One region of the Brevibacterium koreense genome, then DNA from elsewhere that is predicted to be linked to it. Evidence: predicted binding sites of a transcription regulator. Region 1 holds the regulator's gene; the other holds the start of a gene.
The links. The regulator HrcA, encoded in region 1, represses chaperone genes, less so after heat shock. The targets are predictions, from matches to a motif close to TTNGCACTCGNNNNNNNCGAGTGCNAA.
Positions count from the first base shown of each region.

Region 1 (9,240 bases):
TCACTGCGAGCTCCGCGCCGGTGTGCATGTGCAGAGCCTGACCCAGGTATTCGGTCAGAGCCACGACCTCGTCGAGGTCGATCGTCTCGTCTGTCTCGTTTGAGATCTCGGTATTCATTCGCTGCTTCCCCACAGGTCGTAGGCGTCGACGATCTTCGTCACCAGTGAGTGGCGGACGACATCCTTACTGCCCAGGTGGCAGAACTCCAGGTCTTCGATTCCGGTCAGGATGTCCTGCACGACGTTGAGACCGCTGCGGGTCTTGCCCGGCAGGTCGATCTGGGAAACATCACCGGTGACGACCATCCGCGCACCGAAACCCAGACGGGTGAGGAACATCTTCATCTGCTCACCGGTCGTATTCTGCGCTTCATCGAGAATGATGAACGCGTCGTTGAGGGTGCGGCCGCGCATATACGCCAGCGGTGCGACCTCGATGGTTCCCGTTTCGATGAGCAGCGGGATCGACTCGGGATCGACCATGTCGTGCAGGGCATCGTAGAGGGGCCTCACATATGGGTCGATCTTCTCGCCCAGAGTTCCGGGCAGGTAGCCCAGGCTCTCCCCCGCCTCGACTGCGGGACGGGTGAGAATGATGCGTGAGACTTCTTTATGCTGCAGAGCGTTGATGGCCATGGCCATCGCCAGGTAGGTTTTACCCGTACCCGCAGGACCGATGCCGAAGGTGATCGTGTGGTTGCGGATCGCCTTGACGTAATCGTGCTGGCCCATCGTCTTGGGGCGGATTGACTTTCCGCGGGTGGACAGGATGTTCGTGCCCATCACCGCCGAGGCGGCCTTCCCCTCCGAAGAGAATGACGCCACCCGATCGATCGTCTCCTCGTTGATGCGATGGCCGGAGGCATGCAGCTTTTTGAGCTCCCCGATGACGGAGACGAATGCTGCGACTCGAGTCGGTTCCCCGTTGGCCTGCACCTGGTTGGCGCGCACATGCAGATCGAGGTCAGGGAAGACTCGCTCGAGCTTGCGCAGATTCGACTCCCCAGGCCCGAAGAACTCGACCAGATCGATGGAGTCAGGAATCACGAGACGCACTGTGTCCGCTGATGCTGCTTCGGCAGGTGTGGAGTTCACAGAGTTCGTGGGCTGAGTGGAGGTGTCCAGAATGATCCTTAGTGACTGTTCGGGCTTGCGGGGGTACTGCAATTGTGTGCTTCCATCGTAGTCCGCTTCATCACCAACGGCCCAATGAATTCTGAGCCATGACAAGTCCGGCCGCTCCAGCGGAGGACGAACGCAGGACCGTGGGTCCCAGGAGCACAGCTTTCGCGCCGACGGCCGCAAGTGCGTCCAGCTCTGCGTCGCTGACACCGCCTTCGGGACCAACGACCAAGACGATGCGGCCAGAGGCAGGCGTCGAGGATTCTTCACCCGCCGAGGATTCTTCGGCGGTCGACGAGTTCGCAGGACTATCGGTGCTCAGGGCTTGCGACAGTTTCAGCTCGGCGGCTTCATGGAGGACGTAGACGGTGTCGGTCTCAGCCAGAGCCGATGTGAGGCCGGTGCCGCGGACCAGGTCGTGACGCAGGGGGAAGCGGGAGCGCCTGGCCTGCAGGGATGCCGCGCGCAGGACGTTGTCCCACTTGGCTGCGAGCTTCTCGCGCTTCTTCGCGGGCCAATCGGCGATCGAGCGCTCAGCGGCCCAGGGGACAACCTCGTCGACTCCGATCTCTGTGGCGGCTTCGATCGCCTGGAGATCGCGATCGCTTTTGGCCAGTGCCTGCACCAGGACCAACCGCGGTTGGAACTGGTCGGTGTGTGACACCGATGCGATGTGAAGTCCCAGTTCGTTCGCCGAGGCGCTCGAGACCGTTCCGCGCACGCGGGTGCCGCAACCGTCGACAACTTCGAGATCGTCCCCGGGTCCGAGCCTGCGGACTCGGACCGCATGCCCGGCCACGTCCTCACCGAAAGTGAGCACGTGACCAGCGGCCGCCTCGGCGACCTGGGTCGAGAAGAAGACGGGAAGACTCACCGACCGGCGAATCTCTCACGCATGCGGGAGAACATGCCTCGGTTCTGGGTGGTGATCTGAGCGCGTGGGGTCTCCTCCTCACGCAGCGTCGCCAACTGGGACAGCAGGTCCTTCTGCTCATCGTCTAGTTTGTCCGGGGTCATCACGTCGACCGTGATGAGGAGGTCGCCGCGGGTCTCCGAACGCAGGCGGGTGGCACCGAGTCCGGGAAGCTTGACGACGGTGCCCGACTGGATGCCGGCTTCGATCGAAAGTTCCTGCGAGCCATCGAAGGTGTCGAAGGGTATCGAAGCACCCAGGGCAGCTGCGGTCATCGGCACGGAGACGGAGGCGCGCAGGTTGTCACCGTCGCGTTGGAAGACTTCGTGGCGGCCAACCATGACCTCGACGAAGAGGTCGCCGGCAGGACCGCCGCCGGGGCCCACTTCGCCCTGCGAAGAGAGCTGGATGCGCGTTCCGTCAGAGACTCCGGCGGGGATGCGGATCTTCATCGTCCGCTGTTTGCGGACGCGACCGTCACCCTGGCAGTTGAGGCAGGGGCTGGGAATGACGGTGCCGAAGCCATGGCAGGAGTTGCACGTCTGGTTCGTCACCATCTGACCCAGCAGTGTCCGGGTCATGCGCTGGACGCTGCCGGCACCATGGCACAGGGAACATGTCTCAACCGATGTACCCTGCTGAGTTCCGGCACCGGAACAGGTGTCACAGACGACGGCAGTGGTGACATCGAGGTCGATGTTGCCACCGAACGCTGCGGTCTCGAGGTCGATGTTGACCCCGACGAGTGCGTCCTTGCCGCGCTGTGTGCGCGGCATCGGGCCACCGGCCGAGCCGGCTCCCCCACCGAAGAAGGTCTCGAAGATGTCACCGAAGCCGCCGAAGCCGCCGCCGGCAGGGACGCCCTGTCCGTTCTCGCCGCCGCCCATGTCGTAGTTCCGGCGCTTTTCTGAATCGGAGAGGACGTCGTAAGCAAGGGAAATGGCCTTGAATTCGTCCTCGTGTCCGGGGTTCACATCGGGGTGATACTTCCGGGCCAGCTTTCGGTACGACGATTTGATTTCAGCCGCTGAAGCGTCCTTGGACACTCCGAGTGCTTCATAGTGATCGGCCACAGAAACTTCTCTCTCCCTGGTGGTGTGCGTTGTTCGCGTTGTCGTGCCTATTCGCACTGTGGTGCTTGTCTGCGCTGTGCGTTGTGCGCTCGTGTCGGTGCATCTAGCCCTGGTCGAGGACAGCGGAGACGTATTTCGCCACGGCTCGCACAGCTGTGATCGTCGTCGGATAGTCCATCCGGGTCGGCCCGAGCACAGCCAATCGCGCGGAGGACCCCGCGTCATGACCATATTCGGCGGCTACGAGGGATGTCGAGCTGAACGACTCGTGAGTATTCTCACGACCGATCCGAACGCTGATCTCCTCGTGATCCTCAGCCATCGACGTCAGCAGCTTGAGCAGTACGACCTGCTCTTCGAATGCTTCGAGGATCGATGCCATCTTCTCACCGAACTCCCTGCCGGAGCGAGCCAGGTTTGCTGTGCCGGCCATGATGATGCGCTCTTCACGCGTGGCCACGACGAGATCTGTGACGGCGGAGCGGACCTGCGCCAGCGCTGCAGCGACGTCCGTCCCGCCCGGGCTGGCCCCCACGACGGGTTCTGTCTGAGTGCCGTCCACGCCCTGAGCCGGAGCACTGGGCATGGTTGTACTCAACACCGACGACAGTTTCTGGCCGGAGAATTCGGCATTGGTCTCATCGCGGATTCCGCGCAGCGCCTCGTCATCGACGATCCCCGGCGTGACTACAATCTTCTGTTCGACCTGCCCTGCATCGGTGATGAGGACGACGAGGATGCGGTTGGGGCCCAGCCCCACGACCTCGATGTGCTTGATCGTGGCACGCGAGACGGTCGGGTACTGGATCAGCGCCACCTGGTGGGTCAGGCCAGAGAGTACACGCACCGTGCGGTCGAGCATGTCATCGAGGTCACCGTTGCCATCGATGAGCTGGAAGATCGCACGCCGCTCAGCGTGTGTGAGCGGTTTGAAGTCATCGATGCGATCAACGAACATCCGGTAGCCGAGGTCAGTCGGAATACGACCGGCCGAGGTATGGGGCTGCGCAATGTAGCCCTCCTGCTCAAGGTGGGCCATGTCATTGCGAATCGTGGCCGGAGAGACGCCGAGGGTGTGGCGCGAAACGATGGCCTTCGACCCGACCGGTTCATTGGTGGCGACGAAGTCTTCGACGATCGCACGCAGAACCTGTGCTCGCCTGCTGTCGTTCATTCGTCTCCTCCCTGCCTTCGGCACCTCATTTGGCACTCATCTGCTGTGAGTGCCAATTCTACGCTTCTTGGATTCCGAATTCACTTTCGGCCCTGCCCCAGCGGGTCACCGCCCATCGGACCGAGTCCTTGATTAGGGTAGTTGACCGTGAATACCTTTGATCGCTACGGGCCCGATGTACTGGCAGGCTCCTCACCCTCCTCGCACCGGCCCACGAAGTCCACACCTGTTGAGCTGGGGCTGGGAATGGTTCTCGAGGACGCGATGAGCGGGTATGTCGGCGCCGTCGTCGGCGCCGAAAAGACAACCGCCGGAGTCGTCGTCAATCTTGAGGACCGGGCCGGAAAAGTCCGAGCATTCCCCCTGGGCCCTGGCTTCCTGCTTGAGGGCAAACCCGTCGACATCACGCTGCCGGCCAAGAAGAAATCGGCTCCCAGTCGCACAGCTTCGGGCTCACGCGCAGTCGGCAATGCCCGGGCCCGAGTGGCCCGCGGATCCCGCATCTGGGTTGAAGGCAAACATGATGCCGAATTGGTTGAGAAGATCTGGGGCGACGATCTGCGCATTGAGGGCGTCGTCGTCGAACCGCTGGGTGGCTTGGACGATGTCGCCGACAAGCTCGCGGCGTTCGGTCCGGACAAGGACCACCGCGTCGGTGTCCTCGCCGACCACCTCGTGTCCGGCACCAAAGAGTCTAAGATCGCCGAGGCGGTGCGTGGTGATCCGCGCTATCGAGACGTCGTCCACATCATCGGTCACCCCTACGTCGACATCTGGCAGGCCGTCAAGCCTCATGCCGTAGGCATCAGGGAATGGCCGGTCGTCCCCCGTGGCGAAGATTGGAAGACTGGAATCCTGGCTCGCATCGGTTGGCCGCACGCCGACCACAGGGACGTGGCGCGAGGGTGGGTGCGCATTCTGGGCAAGGTCAGCACCATCGCCGACGTCGAACCCACGCTCTCGGGGCGAGTCGAAGAGCTCATTGACTTCGTCACCGTCGGCTGAGACCTCGGCTGATTGTGACCTCGACCAATTGTGACCTCGGCCGATTGTGATCGATCTGGTACAGGATTCGGGCTTTCCTCACTTCGGGGCCGCGGCATTTCCGATAGTGTGATTGGCCAGAAGCTCTGAAAGGACCCGCATGTCATACAACCCCCAGCAGCCGAACAACGGCTCTGACCAGTCGCGTCCCATGCCGCCCAACTATTCTCAGGCCTCTGGACCCCAACAGCCTTACAGCCAGCAGAACCATAGCTACGGTTCACAGCAGCCAAACCCTGCTCAGCAGAACTACGGTTCACAGCAGCAGGGCTATGCCTCGCAACAGCAACAGGCTGATTACGGTTCGCAGCAGGCCTACAGCGGCCAGCAGCAGTATGCCCAGCAGCCCTACGGTCAGCAGCCCTATAGCTACGGTCCAGCGCAGCCAGTCGGCAATCCGGCCATGTTCAACTCGCAGATGCTGCCCGAGAACGCCTACGGTCCCGGTTCCGAGATGTTCTGGCAGGCCAGTGAGAGCGAGAGGACCACGGTGCTATGGACTCACATCGGTTCAATATTCGTCGGGTTCCTTCCCCTCATCATGTTCCTCGTGAAGAAGGACGAATCGCCTTACGTGCGCGAACATTCGCGGCAGGGCCTCAACGCCATGATCACCAATGCCATCGCCACCTTCGCGGCTGTCATTGTGTTCATGGTCATCGCCCTCATCCTCGCGCTAGTCACCTTTGGCCTCGGCTTCTTCGTCTATTTCTTGGCGTTCCTCGTCCCACTTCTCTACACGGTGCTCTACATCATCGCCGCTGTGGCCGGGAGCAAGGGAGAGGGTTATCAGTTCCCGCTCGTGTTCAACTTCGTGAAGTGATCAGACCCGTCACCTGACCTGACCGTCTTACCGGTGCGGAGAAGCCGCTGTCATCACATCAGATGACAGCGGCTTCTCCGCACTCGTTTCAGTTGACCTTGTCTCGGTTCAGTCCACGTAGTCCGTGAGGATGCGGACCATGTAGTCAGCCATCAGCCGGCCCTGCAGCGTGGGCGCGAAGCGGCCTTCGTCCACGGCGTCACCATCGAGAAGTCCCTGCTTGACGAATCCTTCGATCGCACTGTCGCTGCCTGGACTCAGTGAGTCCAGAGGCAGTTCCGAATCGATTCGAGCTGCGAGCATGACCCTCTCGATCTCCTGGGTTGATTCCTCCAGCACCTCACGTCCGATGGCAGGTGACTCACCTGCCAGCAGCCGGTCGGACCAGGCACGGGGATGTTTGGCGTTCCAGAACCGCACTCCACCGATGTGCGAATGGGCTCCGGGGCCGAAGCCCCACCAATCGGCATTGCGCCAGTAGGCCATGTTGTGGTCGCAACGGGTCTCTGCTGAGGTTGACCAGTTGCTGACCTCGTACCAGTGCAGCCCGGCGGCCTCCATGGCGGCATCTGCGATCTCGTACTTGTCGGCCAGGTCGTCTTCGTCTGGCATCGGCAGTTCGCCACGGCGAACCATTGCCCCCATCTTCGTGCCGGGCTCAACGATGAGCGAATAGGCGGAGATGTGATCGACGTCGTTGCTCAGCGCCACATCCAGCGACCTGCGCCAATCGTCGATGGACTCCCCCGGGGTCCCATAGATGAGGTCAAGGCTGAGTTCCAGGCCGGCCTCTTTGATCCACTTCGCCACATCCGGAATCTTCTCCGGGTCGTGTGTGCGATCCAGGGTCGCGAGCACATGAGGCACAGCTGACTGCATACCCAAAGAGATCCGGGTGAACCCGGCGCCTGCCAAGGTCGCAATATAGGTCGGATCCAATGTGTCGGGGTTCGCTTCGGTCGTGACTTCGACGTCCGGAGCCAAATGGAAGCGGGCACGGATGTCATCCATCACCCCGGCCAGCACCTCGGCGGCCAACATCGTCGGGGTGCCCCCGCCGAAGAAGATCGTCGTCACTCTGCGGTCGGCGCCACCCGTCTCGGCGAGGACACGAGTCGACAGATCAAGCTCGCGGGCAAGATTGCTGCGGTAGTCGTCGCGGGAGGCTCCGGGCCCCAGATCCTCTGCGGTATAGGTGTTGAAGTCGCAGTAGCCGCAGCGGACCCGACAGTACGGGACGTGAACGTACAGGCTCAGCCCGCGAGCGGCCGCGCCGATCCCGGCCGAGGCCGGCAGCGAACCGTCACGCGGTGGAGTCTCACCAGTCGGTTGTGCGGGCACTTACTTCTTGGATTCCTTCTTGGGCTCCGGATCATCAGAGGACAGCGCAGCGATGAAGGCCTCCTGTGGGACCTCGACGTTGCCGACGACCTTCATCCGTTTCTTGCCTTCCTTCTGTTTCTCCAGCAGCTTGCGCTTACGGCTGATGTCGCCGCCATAGCACTTGCTCAGCACATCCTTGCGAATGGCGCGGATGGTCTCACGAGCGATGATACGCGAACCGATGGCGGCCTGGATCGGCACCTCGAACTGCTGGCGCGGGATCAGCTTGCGCAGTTTGCCAGCCATGGCCACACCGTAGGAGTAGGAGTTGTCGCGATGGACGATCGCAGAGAAGGCGTCGACCTGGTCACCGTGGAGCAGGATGTCGACCTTGACCAGATCCGCTGCGTCTTCACCGTCATCGGAGTAGTCGAGTGTGGCGTAGCCCTTGGTCTTGGACTTCAGCTGGTCGAAGAAGTCGAACACGATCTCGGCCAGGGGTAGTCGGTAGCGGATCTCTACCCGGTCCGAGGACAGGTAGTCCATGCCCAGAAGGTTGCCGCGACGTGTCTGGCACAGTTCCATCACCGCGCCGATGTAATCACTCGGGGTGAGAATGGTGGCGCGAACCATCGGTTCGCGGACCTCTTTGATCTTGCCCGTCGGATACTCGCTCGGGTTCGTGACCTCCATCTCCGTCCCGTCTTCCATCGTGACGTCATAGATCACGCTGGGTGCGGTGGAGATGAGGTCAAGGTCGTATTCGCGTTCGAGGCGGTCCCGCAGGACCTCCAGGTGGAGGAGCCCCAGGAAGCCGCAGCGGAAGCCGAAGCCCAGTGCCGTCGAGGTCTCCGGCTCGTAGGCCAGCGATGCGTCGTTGAGCTTGAGCTTGTCGAGCGCATCGCGCAGCACCGGGTAGTCCGATCCATCGATCGGGAAGAGCCCGGAATACACCATGGGCTTGGGTTCCTTGTAGCCTTCGAGTGCCTGCGTGGCCGGTGCAGAGTTCAGAGTGACCGTGTCGCCGACCTTGGACAGGCGGACGTCTTTGACGCCGGTGATGAGGTATCCGACCTCGCCGACGCCCAGTCCCTTCGTGGCGTTCGGCTCCGGTGAGGAGACTCCGATCTCGAGGAGTTCGTGAGTGCTGCCTGTCGACATCATCGTCAGCTTCTCGCGAGGATGCAGTGCACCGTCGACGAGGCGGACATACGTCACGACGCCCCTGTACGTGTCGTAGACGGAGTCGAAGATCATGGCTCGTGCCGGCGCCTCGGCGTCGCCGACTGGAGCAGGAATGTCGGAGATGATGCGATCAAGGACCGCGTCGACGCCCTCGCCGGTCTTCCCCGACACCAGCAGGCAGTCTTCTGGTTCACAGCCGATGAGGTTGGCCAGCTCCTCCGCGTACTTCTCAGGCTGTGCAGCGGGGAGGTCGATCTTGTTGAGCACGGGAATGATCGCGAGGTCGTTCTCCATGGCCATGTAGAGGTTGGCCAGAGTCTGGGCTTCGATGCCCTGTGCGGCGTCGACGAGAAGCAGAGCGCCCTCGCACGCGGCAAGCGACCGGGAGACCTCATAGCTGAAGTCGACGTGGCCTGGAGTGTCGATCATGTTGAGTGCATAGGGAGCACCCTCGTTCTCCCAGGCCATGCGCACTGCCTGGGATTTGATCGTAATTCCGCGTTCGCGTTCGATGTCCATCCGGTCGAGGTACTGAGCTCGCATATCGCGCGGCTGTACCGCCCCGGTAACCTGAAGCATCCGG
Region 1 covers NZ_CP158281.1:1,981,402-1,990,641, forward strand. The annotation lists gene ybeY (rRNA maturation RNase YbeY) at 1-118, opposite strand, end outside; gene AAFP32_RS09230 (PhoH family protein) at 115-1,167, opposite strand; gene AAFP32_RS09235 (16S rRNA (uracil(1498)-N(3))-methyltransferase) at 1,196-1,996, opposite strand; gene dnaJ (molecular chaperone DnaJ) at 1,993-3,108, opposite strand; gene hrcA (heat-inducible transcriptional repressor HrcA) at 3,212-4,282, opposite strand; gene AAFP32_RS09250 (DUF3097 domain-containing protein) at 4,424-5,287, shown strand; gene AAFP32_RS09255 (DUF4870 domain-containing protein) at 5,427-6,149, shown strand; gene hemW (radical SAM family heme chaperone HemW) at 6,258-7,490, opposite strand; gene lepA (translation elongation factor 4) at 7,491-9,240, opposite strand, start outside.

Region 2 (21,711 bases), 800 kb from region 1:
CAAGTGCCTCTTGCTCGCTGGCCACCAGTGCTCTTGGCCCTTCACCGTGTGGGCATGTACAACATCGTCTACTTCCAGGACCTCAGGGCAGCCGGTGCGGCCACCCCGGAAATCAGAAGTGCATTGGGCTGCTGCCTGTTGAAGCTTGATCGCGGTGTCTATTCGGTCATACGCAGGTGCCGGGTCTCATCGCACCGGCGATTCACCAGATTTGCGCTCGACAAGGCGTGGATGGATTACCACGAGGCCGGACGTCACAGAGAGCGCTCCCAACAGAGGAAGTACCGCGAACATCTCGATCGGCTTCGGATTCTCCACTATCCCCACTATCGGCCTGATGACGTGGTGTGGGGAGTATCGGCGGCGAAGCTTCACAAATTGGGGACCTTCGACGTGCCGACTCAGCCGGTCAACGTCGCCCATCCTGTGTCCAGCTGCCGCACCGCTTCGCTGATCAGGCGGCGCATATCGGTGCGCACCGAGGATGTCAGCGAAGTCGCCGGAATCAGGGTCACTACGCCCGCGAAGACCGCGCTGGCACTGAAGACAGCGCTGGGTCCGGCAGCCGCATTCGCCGCGATCGAGCAAGTGCTGCGTTGGTCGTTGCTCGGCACGGATGAAGAGGCAATCTTCAAAACCGGCTATCCGCCCCAGGTCATGTCGCTGGTACCCGATGCGGTCGACGGGCTCTTCGGCCCGCCGATAGCCCGAATGCCCCGGGGAAAGAAGAGCGCGCGGACACTTGCTGCACTGATCACTCCACTCTCGGAAAGCTATGCCGTGAGCCGAGCGTCCTTTAATCTGCACCTGCTGGGTCTGCACGATTTCGTTCAGCAGGTCGACGTCAAAGAGGGCCATCGGACCTTGACGCGGCTGGATTTTCTTTTCGAAGACGGTGGTGTTGCCCTGTACGTCGACGGAACTCAGAAGTATGTGGATGGAGGAATCACCGTCATGAACAAGGAGAGCTGGCAGCACAATCGGCTGCTGTCGATGGGATACAAGGTGATCCGGTTCAAGTTCAAGGAAGTCATGAATGTGGCGACGTTCTCCCGGAAGCTGTTCGACCAGGCGCCTGAACTCAAGGCGCGGTGCCGGAAGAAGCTGGTGCTGTGAAGCATGCTCAGCCCGCGGTGGGCAGAAATCAGCAGCTGCACCGGATCGGCGTGGAGAAGCCAGGGTGGAGGGGCCAGCACGCGCTGCATGTTGAGTCACGATGCGTTGGGGATCGATCGAAGTTTCAGGGCCCACATTGTGATGTCTAGCGACTTATCTGACAGGTTGTCTCGGGGCTTGTCGGACAATGTTCTGACTGACTTATCGGACACTCCCGAGGGCCATTTCAACGACGGGACTGATGCAGGTTCGGGTGACACCCGAGCTGGCTCACCGAAGTGAAGGCCTACACGACCTGCGAGGTGTGTGGCGTCTCCAACTCGACCGTCACTACCGCAGGGGACAGATACTCGGTGAAGACACTCTGCGCGGTCCACAGATAATGTCAGCTGATTCAACCCACCGTAATTACCAGTGAAGAAGAACGTCCTATCTCACGTTCCCGAAAAGCCTGACCTGGAACTTGATCGCATCGTAGCTAATATATGCATTTGCTGTAATTGTTTATAACCGCCTGTTTTCCTTGTACAGCAAGCCTGGTAGCGTGATGTACATTACATAGTTTATGCAGATTTTTCAGCTAGAGGAGACAATCATGTTGGCTATACGACCAAGCATGAAAAGGACGGCCACCGCGGGGGTTGCTGCGATATCAGCAACCTTGCTGGTGACATTGAATCCAGGGATCGCGACAGGCAGCGAAGTAACGAGCACAGTGGCTTCCCAACAGTTCGCAACCAGCCAATCCCGTGTCGAACTCGCGGGCGTCATCAGCGGAGAGGGACAGAACGATTCCGCTTCGTATACTCTCGCTTTAGAGGCCGGAGATAGACTCGTGGACTCGGGTAAGGGAGACACGATTGTCGACGAATCTGGAGAGACCAAGTTCGCAGTCTCAGTAGCCAGGGCGACAGATGCGAGCGGGGAAAAGGTGCAAACTGAGTTCCAGATACACGATGGAACACTGGCGCAAACTATCAGTGAGGAAGAAGCGGGGGAAGTCGACTATCCGGTCTCCGTGGAAACACACGCACTGCCGTATTTCATCGTCAAATGTTTGGTTGGATTGGGTCTGAGCACACCGGATATCGCCCGAATCGCGTCGATGGGCACCTGGGCTTCGATTGCCGGTGCGTTTGGTCGAGCTGCCGCTGCGTGTGTCTTCGGAAAGTAGGATACGTTGATGTTCAAAAATCCTTCTCAGTCTGATTTGGAGAATCAACTGAAAGATATAGACGAAGAACTGTCTTCCCATCCTTTTTCGAACACACGAGTCGAAGAAGCTAACTCTTTAGTTGAATCGATGAAGGGAAAGGATAAAGAGGAAATCGACAGGACCCTGAAGGATCGAGATATACCTGGCCTCGAAGAACTGGGGAAGGTCACGGCCACGGGAACTTACAGCTGGTGGAAGCTACATAGATCCCGAGCGAAAATATTGAAGAAACTAGAATATATTTGAATATCTTCACTTGCGAGCTGTCGAGCAGTCCCTGAGTACACGCCGGGGGAACTCGAACTTGTCGACAGTCCGCTTCACACCGCATGAGCATGTCACCGAGTCGGTACTGCTGAAGGAAAGATCATGCCTGGAGCTTTCCAACGCTTCTTCACAGAGAAGCCTGAATCAAAACTGGACTATTTGCTCGTCTGGATTTCGATATCGGTTGTGCCGTTTGTAGTCATACCGATAGTCGGTGCCGTAAAAGGCGACGTTGGACAGACAATGGTCGACAATTGGGCGATGTTCATCGTTGTCCCGATGGCGGCAGCAGCCGTGCTGTTTGGTGCTGAGCGAGCTCAAAAGAAGCGTTAGCCGTCCGAACAAGGAGGGGACTGGCAGGTGCCGGTGGCAGTGTCACCAAACGCTGCATCAGTCCCAACGTTCAACGAGGCCTTCGGAATTTTTCAAGTCAAGCGGTACCAGGGTGAGTGAGGCAGTGGTTAGGCTGCCTCTGTTTCGGTGCCCTCCTTTGGTTGGTTGATCCATGCCGGTCCGGGTAGGGCCAGGATCTTGGGATCGGTGGCCTTGCTGAACCTTTGGGGGTGTTTGGCCCGCGCGGCAGCCAAGGTCTGTGAGCGTTTCACGGCGACGCTATCGGCGAAGCCATAGTGGACGTTGGCTGGAGTATGGAACCCGATGCCAGAATGCTGATGAGCGTGCTTGTACCAATCCACGAATTCACTGATGAAGGCCCGCGCGTCGCTCAGGGACGCGAAGCGATCGGGGAAGGTTGGCCCGTACTTCATGGTTTTGAAGAGACTTTCGCTGTACGGGTTGTCGTTGCTCACCCGGGGCCTGGAATGGGATCGGGTGACCTCCAGATCCGAGAGCAGTCCGGCAACGGTCTTCGACGTCATCGAGGTCCCGCGGTCGGCGTGGACGATTTCGGGGATGCCGTGGATGCCGAAGATCTCCTTCATCATCTCCATCGCCAGGACCCCTGATTCGGTGGCGTGCACGTGCGCGCCGACGATGAACCTCGAATGGATGTCCACCATCAGGTAACAATCGAAGTACTTGCCCTTCACCGGGCCAGCCAGCTTCGTAATATCCCAGCTGAGCACCTGACCAGGTGCGGTAGCGACCAGCTCCGGGATGGCCCGGGCCGGGTGCTTGGCCAGCCGGCGGCGCTCCTTGACCTGCTCGTTCTCCTGCAGGACCCGGTAGAACGTGGAGACCGAGCCCAGGTAGATGCCCTCATCGAGTAGCTTCGCGTAGACCTGCAGGGGCGCCAGGTCCACGAACTCCGGGGAGTTCAGTGCCGCCAGGATCTCGGCCCGCTCCGCGGCACACAGCTTGTTTGGCGGCACCACCGGCTCGTGGTCCACCGGGGCGGCAGGTTGACGGTAGATCGTGGTGCGTGAGAGGCCGAGCAGGGCCGCGGCCTGCCGCGTCGGAACAGCCGCCTCCACCAAATGCCGGTAGGCGCTGGTCATTTCTTTCTGGACTTCGGCTCGTCCGGTGATTCCTTGATGGCGTTCTCGAAGAACGCCGAGAGTTTTTCCATGATTCCCAAGGCAGCCTCGGTTCGTTCCAACCGGCCCTCACTCACCTCCAGCTGGCGGCGCAAACGCGCGATCTCGACCTGTTCTGCAGAGAGCTTGCCAATGGTTTCCCCGGGCTTCTTTCCGGTGAGAGCACCGGCATCACGAAGCTTTCGCCATTCAGCGATCTGCGAGGAATACAAACCCTGTTCCCGCAGAAAAGCACCGCCCTCCTTGCCGGTGCAGGCGTCCTCGTACTGGGTCAACAACTCAAGCTTCTGCGCGGGAGTGAACGACCTTCGACGGGACGGTCCACCGGCACGCGGTCCGGAACTACTCATGGACCCATTTTGGCCTACTTCGGCCACAACGAGACTCGACATATTGATTGGCTTCCTGGTTCTCGCCCTACGTGGTCGGACTGATTTGCTCTGTCACCGTGGTCCTGCTCCAGCCTGACACGTAGGGGGACGGGCAGCTCATGGACGTTCTCGTCCTCCCCCTCGACAATGGCCCCACCCTCCGGTGGGAATGCCCTGCCTGTGGTGAAACCGGGTCACCCGTCACCTCGGAAAAGCTCGCCCTCACCGCTGGTCGAGGGCACATGAACATCCACGTCACACCCGAAGACATCCAGGAGCTTGAGGATATGAAGGTGTTGCGGATGCCGTCTGAACTGCTCTCCCCGTTCCAGCGCCGTCACCGCGACGAACTCGAAGCACGCGACCAATGACCACGACAAGCTCGCCACGGCCGTCCTGGAGCATCCAGCAGGCCGCACGGGAGTGTGGGGTGTCAGTGGCCACGATCCGCCGCCGCATCAAGAACGGTTCATTACCGAATGCCGCCCAGGGTGCCCGTGGTGCCTGGACGATTCCGGTCACGGACTTGATCGCAGCTGGCCTCAACCCTGGTCAGCCCTCCCCTCCTGACCATAGTCAGAGGGTAGTCACCGACCTTACTCACAACAATTTTGACCATAGTCATGACCATGGTCAAAACCCATCACCCCAGGTGAAAACCCTTCACGACCTTGAGCAGAAGTTGCTCACTGAGCAACGTGAGGTTGAGCATCTGCGTACCCAAGTGAGCACCCTGCAGAACAACCTCGATGACCTCCGTACGGCTATGAGGATGTTCGAAGCCGGGTCTCGTGACCAGGATGACCACGACGGTATGACCGTGACCGGGCCTGACCGGACCGATTCGACCGCGGTCGAATCGGTCCGGTCAGAGCCAACGGCCGGCGGTTCGTTCTTGCGCCGGCTGTTTCGTAGAAGCAAGTGATCGGAAGACTGATGAATGAAGACCAGATGGGTCAATTCTATGAACGCCGAAGGGCCTACCCGGAGTGCCAGGCAGGCTGGTACCAGCTCATTCTCGATCTCGATAACAAGATCGGCAGCATCGAACCGGGATACAAAGTCGATCAGGTCAATGAAAAGTTCGGGGGCCTACGGTTCTACTACGACCAGATGAGCATCAACGACGACAACCGAGAACGTGTGGACAAACTCGTCGATGCAGCCGAAGCGAAGGCTTACACGATCTCAACTGTCATCACGATCGGCCCCTACTGGGTCAATACTCTCCGCGCAGAACATAGAGAGAAACGAACGGGAAGTTGACATAGCAACAGCCCGTCACCACGAAAGTGACGGGCTGTTGCTATGTCATGTCGTTGTGAAAACGCACTCACGGACGCTCAGCCGTGCGCGGTGCGTTTCTCTGTCCTGTGTCTCAAGACGCCGTCGATGACGAGGATGACGACCCCGCCGACGAGGATGATGACGGGTACGGCAGCGCCCATGGGACTGTTCATCCCGAGCAGCCATCCGAGCAAGGCGGTGGGGATCAGCACGAGCGCCTTGAGCCCAAACTTCTTGAGGCGCTGATTCTTGAGATCGCCCATCGTCTGGGATTCCTCCCGGTCGAGAGTCATACGCACTTCATCTCCTTGACCGCGTCACCACCGGGAGTGCCGGTGATGCGAAGCGATTTACTGCTCTTGCAGATTCCGTTGCTTCCGATTACTGCCAGTCTGCGCGCGGGCTCGCTGGACGTTCCTTACGGTGGTCTTCCTTGTCACGGGTGGACCGCGCTCGTGTGTGCCACGTGTATTCGACGATTCCAGTTATGAGCGCCGTGTTCAGGATCCAGGTCAGGACGAGTGACAGGTCGATCTGCTTGTGCGTGAGTACGGCTGTTGCGGCCGCGATCAGAAAGGTGGTGGCCGCAGCAGCGAGTACGAGAATGAAGTGTCTCATCTCTTAGTCACAGACCTTGTCCCAGGGGACGAAGGAGGAGACGCCACTTCCGGCGGCTCCGCACATGAATCCGCCGACGCCTCCGGTAGCGAGCCCGAATGGGACGCACACCATGCCGTCCCACAGGATCGTCCAACCCCAATTGATAGCGGAGGCCTTTGGACAACCTTGTGCGGAGACGACAGGGGTGCCATCCGCATTGGCTGCCTCAGCTGTGAGGACGTCGTCATCATAGAGGAAGATAGCGTGCTCTGAGCCTTCGACCTTCGGGCTATCGAACCGCACGAGCTCTGTCCCATCGGCGGCGATAACGGTCGCGAGTTGCTTGTTGTCGGAGATCTTAATCTCGTCGCCTGGCTGCAGGTCGAAGCGGATTCCAAGACCACCCTTAGCCTCGGCCATGCCACGTTCGAGGCCGTCTGGCCCCTGGAACATTCCCGGGTCGTCCGAGGAGTCGGTCGTGGTCGCGGTGGCGGGCTGTCCGGCGAACATCGCGAGCGTGAGTGCCAGCACGACGGTGAGAACACCAATCGAGGGCCTCGCTCGCCATTGGGTGCGAAGTGTTCGAGTGCATGGTAATGCCTCATTTCGTTGGAGCTAAATGTGCTTTTACTTGCCAGTTTCAGCCTTGTGCCTTGCTCCGGAGTCTGTCAAGCACCGGGTTTCATAGAGGCTGTTTTTCCTGGTTTTCTATGCAGCTACGCTCGCGGTCGCACCCTGGTTGGTCCACTCAGCTTGGACCTCGAACGGAGGTCGATATCCGATCGCCGAATGCAGTCGTTGCCGGTTGTACCACCCGGTCCATTTCGATGTCGCTGCCATCACCTCGATCAACCCCGACCATTCGCGACGGTCGATCAGTTCCGCTTTGTAGACTGAATTCAGTGCTTCAGCCATGGCATTATCGTATGAATCCCCACGAGAGCCCACCGATGCCACGACCTCGGAGTCAGCCAGGGTCTCACCGTAGCGAATCGACCTGAATTGGACTCCGCGATCCGAGTGGTGCACGAGCCCGGACGCATCCTCGCCGGCCCTGAACTTCGCGGCCAGAGCCATCGTCAACGCGTCCCTGGCCAGAGACTCACGCATATGGTTCGTCACCTGCCAGCCCACGATCTCGCGGTGGAAGACGTCGAGAATGAACGTTGTGTATACCCACCCAGCCTGGGTCGGAATATAGGTGATGTCGGCGACCCAGAGACAGTTCGGACCCTCAGCTGTGAACTCACGTTCGACGAGATCCTCCGGGCACTCCTCGGCCCTGGCCGAGGCTGTCTTCGGACGCTTCCGCCTCCGCCGGACACCATCGATGCCCAGCTGGTGCATCAACCGCTTGATCGTGCACCGAGCGATATTCCCGAACCGGTCCGCATACTCGCGGTTGATCGCCTTCCACATTTTCCGCACCCCATAACAGGAATAGTTCGCCTCGTACACGTTCCCAATGAGGGTCATGAGTTCCCGATCACGAAGGGCACGTGCCGAGGGTTCACGCTTCTCGAAGGCGTAGTACGAGCTCACAGCAATCCGTGCAGCAGTCCCTGAAAGGGCGCGCACGATTGGCTCGACTCCGAACTCGTCACGATTATCGTCGATGAAATCGACGATTACTTGGATGGGCGGTCGAGCTCCGCCGCGAAGAAAGCCGACGCCCGGCGAAGCATCTCGTTTGCCCGTTTCGCTTCGGTCAACTCGGCGCGCAGTCGACGGTTTTCGGCCTCAAGGTCGACCGACTCCGTCGGCGTGGCTCTGCCGGAGTCCTTGTGCTTGCGCACCCAAACTCGCAGGGTCTCCTTGCTCAGGCCGAGTTCGTTCGCGACGCGGGTGATTGCCTGCTCGCGGTCTCAGGATCGGCCTGGGCATGCATGACGAGCTCGACGGCACGAGCTTTGAGCTCATCGGTGTATTTCACTGGCATGAGAGAATCTCCTTCTTCCAATCTCCCTGCCTCTATTATCCCCGGAGCGATTCAGGCGACGTTGGCCTGGGGATCCTGGACGGTCGTGGTCTTCCATGCCCGGGCCCTGACTGCGCGCAGACTGATCTCGCGCATAATCGCCCCGACCGTTGACTCCGATACCGCGATGCCATCGGCGTTGAGTAGCCGGGCCAGTTGGTCCCGGCCTGCGCGACCGGCACACTCGTTATATTTCGTTGTGACCTTGTCGACGAGCATCGCGTGACGGGCAGCTCGCGGTGAAGGTTCTGCTGGGGTCCGCCACCGGTAGAACGAGGCCCGGGAGACTCTGAGGACCCTGCACATCGTGGCGATCGAATAGGTGGCCTTCTCTGCTTCGATGAACTCGTAGAGGTCGTCTACTGTTGCTTCGCGGCAAAGAAGGCGCTCTTAGACTCAAACCGTGAGTGCAACACCCCGTCAGCCAGGAGGCGAACATGGCCAAGATTGGACGACCAGGCCTACCCGAAGAAGAACGCCGAAGAGTCTGGGAGCTGTGGAAGGACGGTCACTCTTTCAGCCACATTTCACGCAGCGTCAAAGTACCGCCGGGATCAGTATTCTCCATCCTGAAACCCCGCGGCGGAATCTACTACCCCACCCCTCGTCCGGGAACGGCATCATTGACGCTGGCCGAACGCGAGGAAATCTCCCGCGGCATCGCAGCCGGCACCTCCATTCGGAGGATCGCATTGGCTTTGGACCGGGCTCCATCGACCATCAGCCGCGAAATCACCCGCAACAAGGGGGTGAATTCCTACCGAGCCGTTGATGCCAATGACCGCGCGCAACGGCGAAGAGGCCGACCCCAGCGGTTGAAATTACAGAGGAATCCAGCCCTGTGTAACTACGTGTCCAAGCGGCTGAAGCACTGGTGGTCGCCCGAACAAATCGCCGGACGCCTTGACCGTGACTACCCCGAGAATCGGCGAATGCACATCAGCGCCGAAGCCATCTATCGCGGCGTCTACCTCAACTCAGGACGTAAAGCCCTGCCGCACAATATCCACCACAATCTGCGCCGTCACCGACCGATACGCCACGGCAAGCATTACACCACGCGCGGGCAGTGGCGGTCTCAGATCAAGAATGCGCGTTCCATCGACGACCGCCCCGAGGCAGCGAAAGACCGCAGCGAAATCGGCCACTGGGAAGGCGATCTCATCCTGGGGCCGAACACCACCCAGGTGGCGACCCTTGTCGACCGAGCCACCCGCGTTCTCGATCTCGTCGCCACGCCCGGTCGCGACGCTGCCTGCGTCAAAGACCAGCTCATCAACCGCCTCAACCATCACAATCAGGTCCGAAGACGAGTCAGGACACTGACGTGGGATCGAGGGATGGAGCTGGCCGAGCACGAGGCCATCAGCCAAAGCACGGGTGTCGAGGTGTTCTTCGCCGACCCGCGCAGCCCCTGGCAACGAGGAACGAACGAAAACACCAACGGGCTGACGCGACAATTCCTGCCGAAGAAGACCGACCTCGGGGCCTACGACCAATCAGCTCTCGACGTCATTGCTCATGAGCTCAACACCCGACCCCGAAAGTGTTTGAGCTTCCGAACACCGCTCGAGGCCCAGCACGACCTCACCACCCGAAAACCAGAGGTGTTGCCTTGACGATTTGAATCTAAGCTGACTTTTCCCAGAAACTCGATCTCCTGTTTGAGCTTTGCGTTCTCGGCTACGACCTTCTGGTGTTCGGCAAACGACACCGATTCCTGTTCGCCGGTATCGAACTTCTCCGGGTTGGCTTCTCGGTATCTTTTGATCCAGTTGCCCAGAGTCCCGGCCTTCACCCCGACCTTCGTAGCCACTTGGGTGATCGGGAGATCGGAGGCGAGGAAGAGTTCAACAGCCTCGTCCTTGAACTTCCGGGTGTACTTCTTCCTGGTGGTCATGTTTGTGAGTGCTCCTTAAAACCTGTCTCACAAAACCATACGGCCGCACACCCCGCCGCACGGGGCTTTGCACGGTGGGGTCCCGGCGTCCCTTAGACTGTGGAACCTATGGGTTACTACTTGACGACAGCTATCGCTTACCCCAATGGGGCCATCCACATCGGGCACGCATATGAGTACATTGCGGCCGATACGATCGCGCGGTTCAAGCGCCTCGACAATCACGAGGTGTTCTTTGCAACCGGCACCGATGAGCACGGTCTCAAGATGCTGCAGGCGGCGAACAAGCTGGGCATCTCGCCCAAGCAGCTCGCCGACGACAACGCGAAGAACTTCCGCGACACCCAACTCGCGCTCGGCTCGACGTTTGACCGCTTCATCCGCACCACCGACGAAGACCACTACGAGGCGTCGAAGGCGATCTGGCGCAAGCTCGAAGAGGCTGGCGACATCTACCTCGACACCTACGCCGGCTGGTACTCGGTCCGTGATGAGGCCTTCTACACGCAGGACGAGACCGAAGTCGTCGACGGTGTTCGCCTGTCGGCGGAGACTCGCACCGAGGTGACCTGGACGGAGGAGGAGTCTTACTTCTTCCGTCTCTCGAAGTACCAGGACAAGCTGCTCGAACTGTATAAGACTCACCCTGAATTCCTCGGCCCCGATTCGCGTCGCAACGAGGTCGCCTCCTTCGTCGCCTCGGGTCTGAAGGACCTCTCGGTTTCGCGCACCACCTTCGACTGGGGTGTGCCGGTGCCCGGCAACGAGAAACACGTCATGTATGTGTGGATCGACGCTCTGACGAACTACCTCACCGCAGCCGGATACCCCGATGATCAGGAGCGCCTCAACAAGTGGTGGCCCGCCGACGTCCACATCATCGGCAAGGACATCATCCGCTTCCACAGCGTCTACTGGCCTGCGTTCCTGATGAGCGCCGGCATCGAGCTGCCGGGGCGCGTCCACGCCCATGGCTTCCTCTTCAACGCCGGTGAGAAGATGTCGAAGTCCGTCGGCAACGTTGTCGATCCCATCGACCTCGTCGACGCATTCGGTCTTGACACCCTGCGTTTCTTCCTCTTCCGCGAGTTCTCCTATGGCAATGACGGGTCCTACACGAAGGACTCGATCATCACCCGTAAGAACTCCGACCTCGCCAACGAGTACGGCAACCTCGCCCAGCGCTCGCTGTCGATGATCGCGAAGAACTGCGAGGCACAGGTTCCGCAGCCCGGTGAACTCACCGAGGACGACGAAACCCTCCTGGCCTTGGCCCGCGCGGTCCCCGACACCGCTCGTCGCCACGTCGACACCCAGGCCCTCCACCTCTACGTCGAGGCCTGCTGGAAGGTCCTGTCCGAGGCCAACCGCTACTTCTCCGCCCAAGAACCCTGGAAGCTGAAGAAGACCGATACCGACCGCATGGCCACCGTACTGTGGGTCACGATCGAGGTTGTGCGCATCATCTCGATCCTCATCCAGCCCGTGATGCCCGAATCCGCGGGCAAGATCCTCAACTCTCTCGGCGTGCCCGAGGGCGTCGGTGAAGCCGGTGCGAAGGTGCTGCCGACGGCGACTGACAGTGGCGCCGGCGCCGAGGCGATGGCTCCCGTGACCGTGAGCGCCGGAGTCGGCGTCGCCGCAGGTGCGGCTTCCGCCGCTGCGGGAATCTCATCGATGGCAGCGGAATCGGCCGAAAGCGGTGTCAATGCCGCCGAGGTGGATCCTCGTTCATTCGCCGCGATCGATTTTCCGTTGGAGCCAGGCATCCCGCTGCCGAAGCCGGTCCCGGTGTTCCCCAAGTTCGTGGAGGAGACCGAATAATGGCCTCTCGCGCCGCCGGAACCTATCCTCCGGTGCCTGAGCCGCTTGCCCATCCGGTTGTCGACACCCACACGCATCTCGATATCTGCACGGGTGTGCGACTGCCGTTGGGTGCCGGCGAGCCCGAGCCTGAGGTGAGACCTGACGCGGATGAGGAGTTCCCGAGCCTCGACTACTTCCTCGACACCGCCCAGTCGGCCGGGGTGCAGCGCATCGTGCAGATCGGCTGCCACCTGCCGGCAGCACGGTGGACGACCCAGCTGGTCAGACAACAGTCAGAACAGGGCCGCTCCTGGATGCTCGGCGGTGCGGCACTGCATCCGAACGAAGCACCGAGGTTGGCCCAACGCGGCATGCTCGACGATGCGCTCACGGAGATCGAGTCGCTCGTGGCTTCCAATGACCGCATGCGCGTGGTGGGGGAGACCGGACTCGACTACTTCCGCACCGGCGAGGAAGGTATTGCGGAACAGCAGCGGTCCTTCCGGGCTCATATCGAGATCGCCAAACGCACCGGCAAGGCCCTGCAGATCCACGACCGTGAGGCCCACTCCGACGTGCTGCGCATCCTCCGGGAGGAGGGCGCCCCCGAGGTCACGATCTTCCACTGCTATTCCGGGGACGAGGCGATGGCCCGCGAGTGCGCAGATCACGGGTACTACATGTCCTTCGCCGGCAACCTCACGTTCAAGAACGCGGATGAACTCCGACGTGCGGCGGCAGCGGCTCCACTGGATCGGCTGCTGACCGAGACCGACGCTCCGTTCCTCACTCCGCACCCGCACCGCGGCAAGCCGGGCGGTCCCTATCTGACCGCGATCACGGCACGCATGCTCGCCGAAGTGCGTGGGATGAACGAAGAGGACCTCTGCGCCGCTGTGTGGAAGAACGCGGAGACCGCGCTCGGAAGCTGGGACTGAAAGACCGCCGAAGCTGGGACTGAACGACCGCCTTCGCGAGGGTGCGGATGACGCACGATCAGCGGCCTCGGCGGGCAAATGTCACGACTGTGACGAAGCCCGGAAACATAGGGAAGTCCTGGTCAGAGCGCCAACTCTGGCAGCCTAGCTGTTACATGTTCGTGATATTTTGCGAACCGTGTAACGAATCGGTTACAGTAGACGAGTTGATGACCTCTGCCCCAGGGATATTTTTGTGATTGATTTTCTCAAGAACCGCAAAGTGCAAATTGCTGCACAGGCGGTTGTGATTACCGGACTCGTGGGTGGCACGGGTGCCGTTGTATCCATGAACAAGCCTGTGACATTGGATGTCAATGGTCAGTCCGAAGAGGTTCGGACCTTCGGTGGCACAGTGGGGGACGTCCTCGACAGCCGCGACCTCGACATCGAGAAGCGGGACCAGATCAAGCCAGGCGTAGACAAGAAGATCTCGCGGGATATGACGATCACCGTCAATACCGCGAAGGAGCTTTCACTGTCCGTTGATGGCAAGAAGAGCGATGAGTGGACCAACGCGAACACCGTCGGTCAGGCACTGGCCGACCTCGGTGTGGACGCGAAGGGCGCCGACCTCAGCACTGAGCCGAATCAGAAGCTCAAAGAAGAGGGCAACGACATCGATGTGACGACCGCCAAGGATCTCACCATCGTTGCCGATGGCAAGGATCACAAGGTCTCGGCCGCAGCGGGCACCGCCAAGGAAGCCCTCGGCGAGACCAAGCTGAAACTCGATAAGGACGACTTCCTCTCCGTCCCCCTCAGCTCGAAGGTCTCCGATGGCCAGGTCCTCACCGTGAACCGCGTGAAGAACGACATGGTCACGGAGAAGGAGGCCATCAAGGCCAAGGTCGAGAAGAAGAAGTCTGACTCCCTGTACCAGGGCGAGACCAAGGTCGAAGCTAAGGGCAAGGACGGTCAGAAGGAGATCTCGTACAAGGTCAAGACCGTCAACGGCGAACAGGTGAAGAAGGAGAAGAAGGACGAGAAGGTCCTCTCCGAGCCCAAGGCCAAGGTCATCATCGAGGGCACCAAGACCAAGGAAGCTCCCGCGAAGGACCCAGGCGGCTCTGACAACGGAACCGGCGGCTCTGATGACAAGAGCACCGGCGGCTCCGACAAAGGTGACAAGTCCACAGGCGGCGGCTCTGATAAGGGTTCGGGCGGCTCCGGCTCTGATGATAAGTCCACCGGCGGCGGCTCCGGCTCCAGCGGTGGCGACATGAGCACCCAGGAAATCAAGAACATGCTCGGTGGACCGGGATCCAAGTGGTACCAGGTCGCTAAGTGCGAGTCGAACTTCAACCCGCGCGCAGTGAACCAGTCGAACCGCGCTCACTTCGGTCTCTTCCAGTTCAAGATCGCCACGTGGCAGTCCATGGGTGGCAGCGGCAATCCGATAGATGCCAGCCCGCAGGAGCAGTTTGACCGTGCCAAGAAGTTGAAGGCTGCGGCCGGCTGGGGACAGTGGGCCTGTGCCTGATGGAAACTGACGTATGAGCTGACCTGATCAGCTAATTGTGCGGACCCGGGGAGCACCCCGGGTCCGCACTTGTATTCACTCGGGCGAGGGGCAGGTTCCAACCGTTTGCGCGCAGCGTGCACGCGGAGTGCAGGCCCCGGAGTGACCGCTCGCGGACCCTTCTGCACCCATGCATGAGTCGATCTTTCTGGGGTTTCGCCCAGAGCGTGGACAATCCTTGGCACTCGAGTTGACCGAGTGCTAAGAGCGTTCTAAAGTCGAATTAGCACTAGCACTCATTGAGTGCCAGTTTTATGAGACGGTCGATCCGCTCGGCACCCGCGACGACGAGGGGATCATGGCATACGCCGCCGTCTGACTCAAAGAAGAATTGAACCCAGCGAAGGGAGAGGGCCCGATATGTCGGTCTCCATCAAGCCACTCGAAGATCGGATTGTCATCCGTCAGGTCGAAGCAGAGCAGACTACCGCCAGTGGTCTGGTCATCCCCGAAACCGCCAAGGAAAAGCCTCAGGAAGGCGAAGTTGTCGCAGTGGGCCCAGGCCGCGTTGCTGACAACGGAAACCGCGTCCCAGTCGACGTGGCCATCGGCGACAAGGTCATCTACTCCAAGTTCGGCGGCACCGAAGTCAAGTACGCAGGAGAAGAGTTCCTCGTGCTCTCGGCTCGTGACGTGCTCGCCGTCATCGGCTGAATCCCCTGACCAACTACTTCACAGACAGGAGGACGAATGCCTAAGAATCTGGAATTCAACGACGAGGCCCGTCGTGCACTCGAAAAGGGTGTGAACATCCTCGCGGACACCGTCAAGGTGACGCTGGGACCCAAGGGTCGCAACGTTGTTCTCGACAAGAAGTGGGGCGCACCCACGATCACCAACGATGGTGTGACCATCGCTCGTGAGGTCGAGGTCGACGACCCATACGAAAACCTTGGCGCTCAGCTGGCCAAGGAAGTTGCCACCAAGACCAACGACATCGCCGGTGACGGAACCACCACCGCGACGGTCCTGGCCCAGGCCTTCGTCAACGAAGGTCTGCGCAACGTTGCCGCCGGCGCCGCACCAGGCGCCCTCAAGCGCGGAATCGAAGCTGCTGTCGAGACTGTCTCCACCGAACTCGGAACCATCGCTCGCGATGTCGCCGACTCCTCGGAGATCGCACACGTCGCCGGTCTGTCCGCTCAGTCAGAAGAGATCGGCAAGCTCATTGCCGATGCCTTCGACAAGGTGGGCAAGGACGGCGTCATCACGATCGACGAATCCCAGGCCGCTTCTGTGGAACTCGAAATCACCGAGGGAATGCAGTTCGACAAGGGATACCTCTCGCCGCACTTCGTCACCGATGCTGACCGCCAGGAAGCCGTGCTCTCCGACGCGCTCATCCTCATCAACCAGGGCAAGATCTCCAACATCCAGGAGCTCCTCCCTGTGCTGGAGAAGGTGCAGCAGGCCGGAAAGCCACTGTTCATTGTGGCCGAGGACATCGAAGGCGAAGCTCTGTCGACGCTGGTCGTCAACAAGCTGCGCGGCATCGTCAACGTTGCCGCCGTCAAGGCACCCGGATTCGGAGACCGCCGCAAGGCGATCCTCGAGGACCTCGCCGTCCTCACCGGCGGCCAGGTCGTAACCCCCGATATGGGCATGAAGCTCGACCAGGTCACTCTGGAAGAGCTCGGCAACGCCCGCACCATCACCGTCACGAAGGACAACACCACCATCATTGATGGTGCTGGCTCCGACGAGGACGTCAACGGTCGTGTCGCCCAGATCCGCAGCGAAGTGGAGAACACCGACTCCGATTGGGACCGCGAGAAGCTGCAGGAGCGCTTGGCTAAGCTCTCCGGTGGTGTCGCAGTCATCAAGGTCGGCGCCGCCACCGAGGTGGAGCTCAAGGAACGCAAGCACCGCGTCGAAGACGCAGTGTCGGCTACCCGTGCAGCCATCGAAGAGGGCGTCGTGGCAGGCGGTGGATCAGCACTGATCCACGCAGCCAAGGTTCTGGCCGGAAACGACCTGAGCCTGACCGGCGATGCGGCCACAGGTGCCGACATCGTCAAGCGCGGCGTCGTCCAGCCATTGCGCTGGATCGCCGAAAACGCGGGCCAGGACGGCTACGTCGTCGTGTCCAAGGTTGAGGACCTCGAGTCCGGCCAGGGATACAACGCAGCCACCAATTCCTACGGCGACCTCATCGCCGCCGGAATCATCGACCCGGTCAAGGTCACCCGCTCGGCACTGCGCAACGCCGCTTCGATCGCCGCACTGGTTCTCACCACTGAGACACTGGTCGTGGAGAAGAAGGAAGAAGAAGAGGACTGATTCCTCATCTGATTCGCATCGGCGCGCTGTGACTGCGCTGATCTGATACTCGTGTGGCCCGGAACATCACGTTCCGGGCCACACGTGTCTCTCGCCTCATCAGAGTGAAGTGTTCACGCAGTGTGGTGCCGAGCTGCGCCGGGAGAGGTGGTCATCCCTCGCCGAGGCGGTTCTCAGACCGGCGCCACCGTTCCGTTGCTGCCATTGACCGTCACCCTCTGTCCCGAGGTGAATCGACTGGTGGCGTCGCGGACGGCCATGACCGCCGGCAGGCCGAGCTCACGGGCCGTGACCGCGCCGTGGGAGAGTGCGCCGCCGCTTTCCGTGATGACGCCGCTGGCCTGGTAGAACAGGGCCGTCCAGGCAGGATTCGTGGTCCGGGCGACGAGGATGGCTCCGTCGGGGAAGGACGAGAAGTCCTCGGGGCTGTGGACGACGAAGACCTCGCCCTCGACCTCGCCGGGGCTTCCGGCGGTTCCCTTGATGAAGTCACCATCGGCTTCCTCGCCGGCCTCAGGAGTGCGGCCGTGCTCCCACTCGGGCGTGCGCACGACAGCCGCCTGGTACCCGGCCTTGTTCTGCTCAGCGATCGCAGTCAGGACTGACAGCGCCTCGGCGGGGGAGTGCTGCCCGTTGGCAGCGCGGATCGCTTCGTCGAGGGGCTCATAGTTGATGAAGTAGACATCCATCGGGTCCGTAAGAACGCCCTGGTCGACGAGTCGCTGGCCCAGCTCCCGCAGAGCACGGCGCATCGGCAGCGTCAGTCGTGTGGTCTGATAGTGCTCCAGATCATCCAGCGCCGTGTACGCCCGGGCCAGGCGGATGACCTCTTGGACCAGATAGCGCAGCTTCTCGGGAGCCGCGTTGACCACGGCCAGCTCGGTCTCGGCCTGCACGACCTTGCGCTCTAGGTCGGAATCGACCGAGGCGTTCTCGGCCCGGTCCGCCAACAGCCGGATCTGATCGAGGACGATGTGCGGTGCTTCGACCCACGTCGGGTGGTAGGCGTCGAAGTCGAGTTCGCGGTGACCGTGCTTGGCCAGGAACGACTCGAAGTCCCGAGCGAAATCGGGAAAACCGCTAAGCACCTCCACTCCGTCGTGACCTGTGCGGGCCCGCAGCGCGGACAGCAGCTCAGGATGCTTGCGCACACTGCGTGAGAGTTCCCAGAGTTCGGCGTTGACCTGGGAGGTCTTCGTCTCCGTGGAGGCCAGCAGCCGTTCGAACACGAGCTGTGCCGCCTCCTTGTCCAGCGCCATTTCGAGCATGTGCGACAGCGCCCCGTAGAGCGTGCGCTGAGTCAGGGAGATCGCGATGTTGGGGCGGAAGTACTCCGTACCCAGGTCGCTGATGGCGATCACGTGTTCCCACACCTCGGCCAGGGTCTTGTCCTGGAGCGGCTCATGCGAGAGTTTGCCGATCCCGATGAGATACGTGTCGAGATCGCGCATCCACTGCACCGGCAGCTCCTGCACCCAGCCGAACTGAGAAGCGATCTCCGGCAACGATTCGGTGATGGTCTCGACGCTGGAGAGCATATTCGTCGGCAGCCTGCCGGCGTAGAGATCGACAGCCGTCTGATTGCCGTAGATATAGAAGTCGCGCATGGCGAACCACTTGTCGCCAAACGGCGGCAGGCCCATGAGATCGAAGCTGTGGTTGAGCGAGGTATGGAAGCCTGCTTCGACGAGATCCCAGGTCAGAGGTGTCACCGGTGTGGGGAACCGCTCGGCGGATTCGTCCCGGGTCCACCGTGGTGCGACCCGAGTGATGGGCCTGGACTGCAGGAGGAAGAGGTCATCACCGCAAAAGGCCCACTCGATGTCCTGGGGGAAACCGAAATGGTCCTCTGCCCGTACTGCGAGTTCGGCAACCGCTCGGGCCTGCTCGGCGTTCAGTGCGGGACGCGTGCGCTGATCCTCGCCGAGGTGGACCTCCCTCGTCCGCGCATCGCCGTGATCGTCGCCGCCGACATTTTCGTCTCCGGAGGGCTCATGCATGATGAGTGCCCTCGGCTTGTCCGCGATCTCGGCCGCGACCTGGGTGCCGTCGGCTCGGGCGATCCGGAATTCGTCGACTGGCTCCTCCCCGCCGACGACGGTCTCCCCGAGGCCAAACGCGGCGTTGATGAGGACCTCGTCGGTGTTGCCGCGCACCGGGTCGACGGAGAACGCGACCCCGGCGGCTTCCTCAGCACCGACTGAGACCATGAGCTGGACGACGACGGCCATCTTCGCGTCGAGTTGGTCGACGCCGAGCTGCTGACGGTACCGAAAAGCGTGCGGATTCCACAGGGAGGCATAGCAGTCGCGCACCGCCTCGGCGATTGCCTCGGTTCCGCGAACACCCAGGTAGGTGTCGTGCTGCCCGGCGAAGGCCGCACCGGGCAGATCCTCCATGGTGCCGGAGGAGCGGACCGCCACCGCCTGGTCGCTCAGTCCAGCGGCCTTGGCCGCCGCCTCGAATTCGGCGAGCCAGGTGCCGGGGATGGCAGCGCTGCGGATGAGGTCGCCGATCGCCTCGGCGGGTCTGTCGCTGCTCATGAGCTCGGTGATCTGAGCCTGCAGAGGGTCGACGAACTGCGTGTAGGCGTCGGCGGTGACGATGAAGCCGCCGGGTACGGGCAGGTCCTGCGCTGACTTCGCGAGGCTGGCGCCCTTGCCTCCGCTGGTGGCCAGTTCGATGGCGAGAGGATCGGTGAAGCCGAGGGTGAGTGTCACGAATGCTCCTAGGGATGTCTCAGGTGGGGCGATCACAGGCGGAAGCGGTTCAGGCCGAGGAGCAGCCAGCCGCAGACAGCGCTGACGATGCCGATTCCGATGACCAGGGGCCAGAAGAATGCGGCAACGACGAGTACCGGTACCCAGACCATAACCGCTGCGAAGCCGCCGAGGAGTCGGAAGAATGTGACAGTATTGCGACCGTCCGCGCGTGATCCGGCAAAGGCACCTGCCGCGAGGACCGGGGCGAAGAGCCACATGAGGGCGAACCCGATTCCGCGCAGGACCGGGAATCGGCGCGCAGTCACCTCCACCTCCGCGGAGTCCACCCGCGTGGGCGGAGCATCCCGTCCCTGGGCGACCTGCTCCGGCCGCTCGCCTTGGCACACGACCTTCTGCCGGTGGAGGAAAGCGCTCGCGAACGATGCCGGTGCGCTAGCCGAGGAGCGAGCGTCCTCGAGTGCCTCGGCTTGGATCCGTTCGAAGGACTGCTCGTCGGGACAATTGACCGAAACCTCGTCGAGACCAGATCCTATCGCCGAGGCGACCTCCGCCTCCCACGTAGACCGATCCTTGCCATTGCGAGCCGGAATCGTCACAGCGGTTCCGCAGACCACCTCGGCGCGGGAACGGAACCGGTCCGGGGTCGAATAGAACAGGCCCACCGGGATCACCTCGAGGTCGATGCCCTCGTCGATCAGGGTGCAGGCGATGCGTGCTGCACCAGGTTTGTAGGGCTGAGGCCGGTGGCCCCACTCGCTGCTGGCTTCAGGGAAGATCCCGAGGTCACCGCCTCGACGCAGGTGGGCACAGCCGGCTTCGACCGGGCTGGCCACCGAAGCAGGATCAAGGTTGTAGCGCTCAACGTCCTTGGGGCGGACGACGGGGATGCCGGCGATGAAGAGGCGCAGGAACCAGCTGCGCACGAGCTGGATCGAGATGAGGAACTGCGCCTGCGGAAATGCGGCGAGCACCTGATGCCCGTCGATCGCCCCGTTGCGGTGGCTGGAGACGATGAGGCGCGGGCGAGGGCGGAGGACACGGTGGGCAGATCTGTCGCGGCTGGCAGAGCCCTCCCGCAGTGCGTGCCCTGCTTCACCGAGATCGAGGACGGGAATACGGCCGAAGTACAGGGTGCGCATGGCGGCGTTGACGAACCGGTGTCCCCACCCCAGAGAGCCACCAGCTCCCCGGACGTCACCTGGTCGATCAACCTTCGAGGACATCGCGCAGTCGTTCCAGATCCATCCGTACAGCCTCGGTGTCGCGCGCGAATTCCTCCTCGCTGACATGCGGGAGGCGGTAGACGGTGAAGACGACCTCACTGACATCGTCGTTGTGGAGCACACGCAGCGGATTGTGCACGGTGGTGCCGTCGGGGAAGATCACGTCATGGTCGAGGATCCCGAATTCGATGCCCGGCCGGAAACTGACCTCGACCTCTCCCCGCGGTGAGTCGGTGATCCAGCGACCGGCCTCGTTGCAGATGCCCGCGCTGAGGCCGACCGCCCATTGTGGCAGGTTCGCCGGGTTGCCTGCGAAGACCGCGATATCGGAAGGGTCACAACGGATCGTCTGCGAAATGTGCTGTGCGTCGAAGCTCATGGCCCAAGTCCACCACAGGGGCCGCGATTGGGCCAGAGGCAAGGCCGACCGCCCAGTGAGGTCCGCCGCCCAGTGAGGTCCACGGCTGGTGACTGTGATCTGACTGGCCCTATCCGGCAGCCACCTCGCCGCGCAGTTTGTGTTTGAGCAGCTTTCCGGACGGGTTGCGGGGCAGCTCTTCCGTGATGATGACCTCGCGAGGCAGCTTGTACCTGGCGAGCTTGTCGGAGAGGTAGTCGCGCAGCTCGTCGACGTCGAAGGGCAGAGAGTCCGCGGTGGTGATGACGGCGACGACCTTCTCGCCCCATTCCGCGTCGGGTCTGGCCACGACCGCCACATCGGCGACCCTCTCATGAGCGATGATGGCCTCCTCCACCTCAAGCGAATAGACGTTCTCACCGCCGACGATGATGACGTCCTTGGTGCGGTCGACGATGTAGAGGTAACCGTCCTCGTCGAGCCTGGCAATGTCGCCGCTCTTGTACCAATCGCCCTCGAACGCTGCCCTGGTCGCCTCGGGGTTGTTGAGGTACTCGCGCATGCGAGTGTCACCGGAGAACCAGATCTCCC
Region 2 covers NZ_CP158281.1:2,774,976-2,796,686, reverse strand. The annotation lists gene AAFP32_RS12805 (hypothetical protein) at 472-1,116, shown strand; gene AAFP32_RS12800 (hypothetical protein) at 1,712-2,290, shown strand; gene AAFP32_RS12795 (hypothetical protein) at 2,300-2,578, shown strand; gene AAFP32_RS12790 (hypothetical protein) at 2,702-2,932, shown strand; one part of gene AAFP32_RS12785 (IS3 family transposase) at 3,061-4,127, opposite strand; one part of gene AAFP32_RS12785 (IS3 family transposase) at 4,127-4,445, opposite strand; gene AAFP32_RS12780 (hypothetical protein) at 4,586-4,837, shown strand; gene AAFP32_RS12775 (hypothetical protein) at 4,903-5,391, shown strand; gene AAFP32_RS12770 (hypothetical protein) at 5,418-5,732, shown strand; gene AAFP32_RS12765 (hypothetical protein) at 5,810-6,046, opposite strand; gene AAFP32_RS12760 (hypothetical protein) at 6,135-6,371, opposite strand; gene AAFP32_RS12755 (hypothetical protein) at 6,375-6,884, opposite strand; gene AAFP32_RS12750 (IS3 family transposase) at 7,062-7,931, opposite strand; AL1L pseudoknot at 7,893-8,021, opposite strand; gene AAFP32_RS12745 (hypothetical protein) at 7,982-8,149, opposite strand; gene AAFP32_RS12740 (hypothetical protein) at 8,344-8,637, opposite strand; gene AAFP32_RS12735 (IS30 family transposase) at 8,769-9,950, shown strand; gene AAFP32_RS12730 (transposase) at 9,851-10,231, opposite strand; gene metG (methionine--tRNA ligase) at 10,340-12,055, shown strand; gene AAFP32_RS12720 (TatD family hydrolase) at 12,055-12,975, shown strand; gene AAFP32_RS12715 (ubiquitin-like domain-containing protein) at 13,316-14,497, shown strand; gene groES (co-chaperone GroES) at 14,897-15,190, shown strand; gene groL (chaperonin GroEL) at 15,227-16,816, shown strand; gene AAFP32_RS12700 (PEP/pyruvate-binding domain-containing protein) at 16,990-19,536, opposite strand; gene AAFP32_RS12695 (hypothetical protein) at 19,569-20,762, opposite strand; gene AAFP32_RS12690 (SRPBCC family protein) at 20,746-21,141, opposite strand; gene AAFP32_RS12685 (class I adenylate-forming enzyme family protein) at 21,251-21,711, opposite strand, start outside.
Region 2: groES (co-chaperone GroES) is a predicted target of HrcA. The motif match lies at 14,715-14,741, and genes of this name have one in related genera.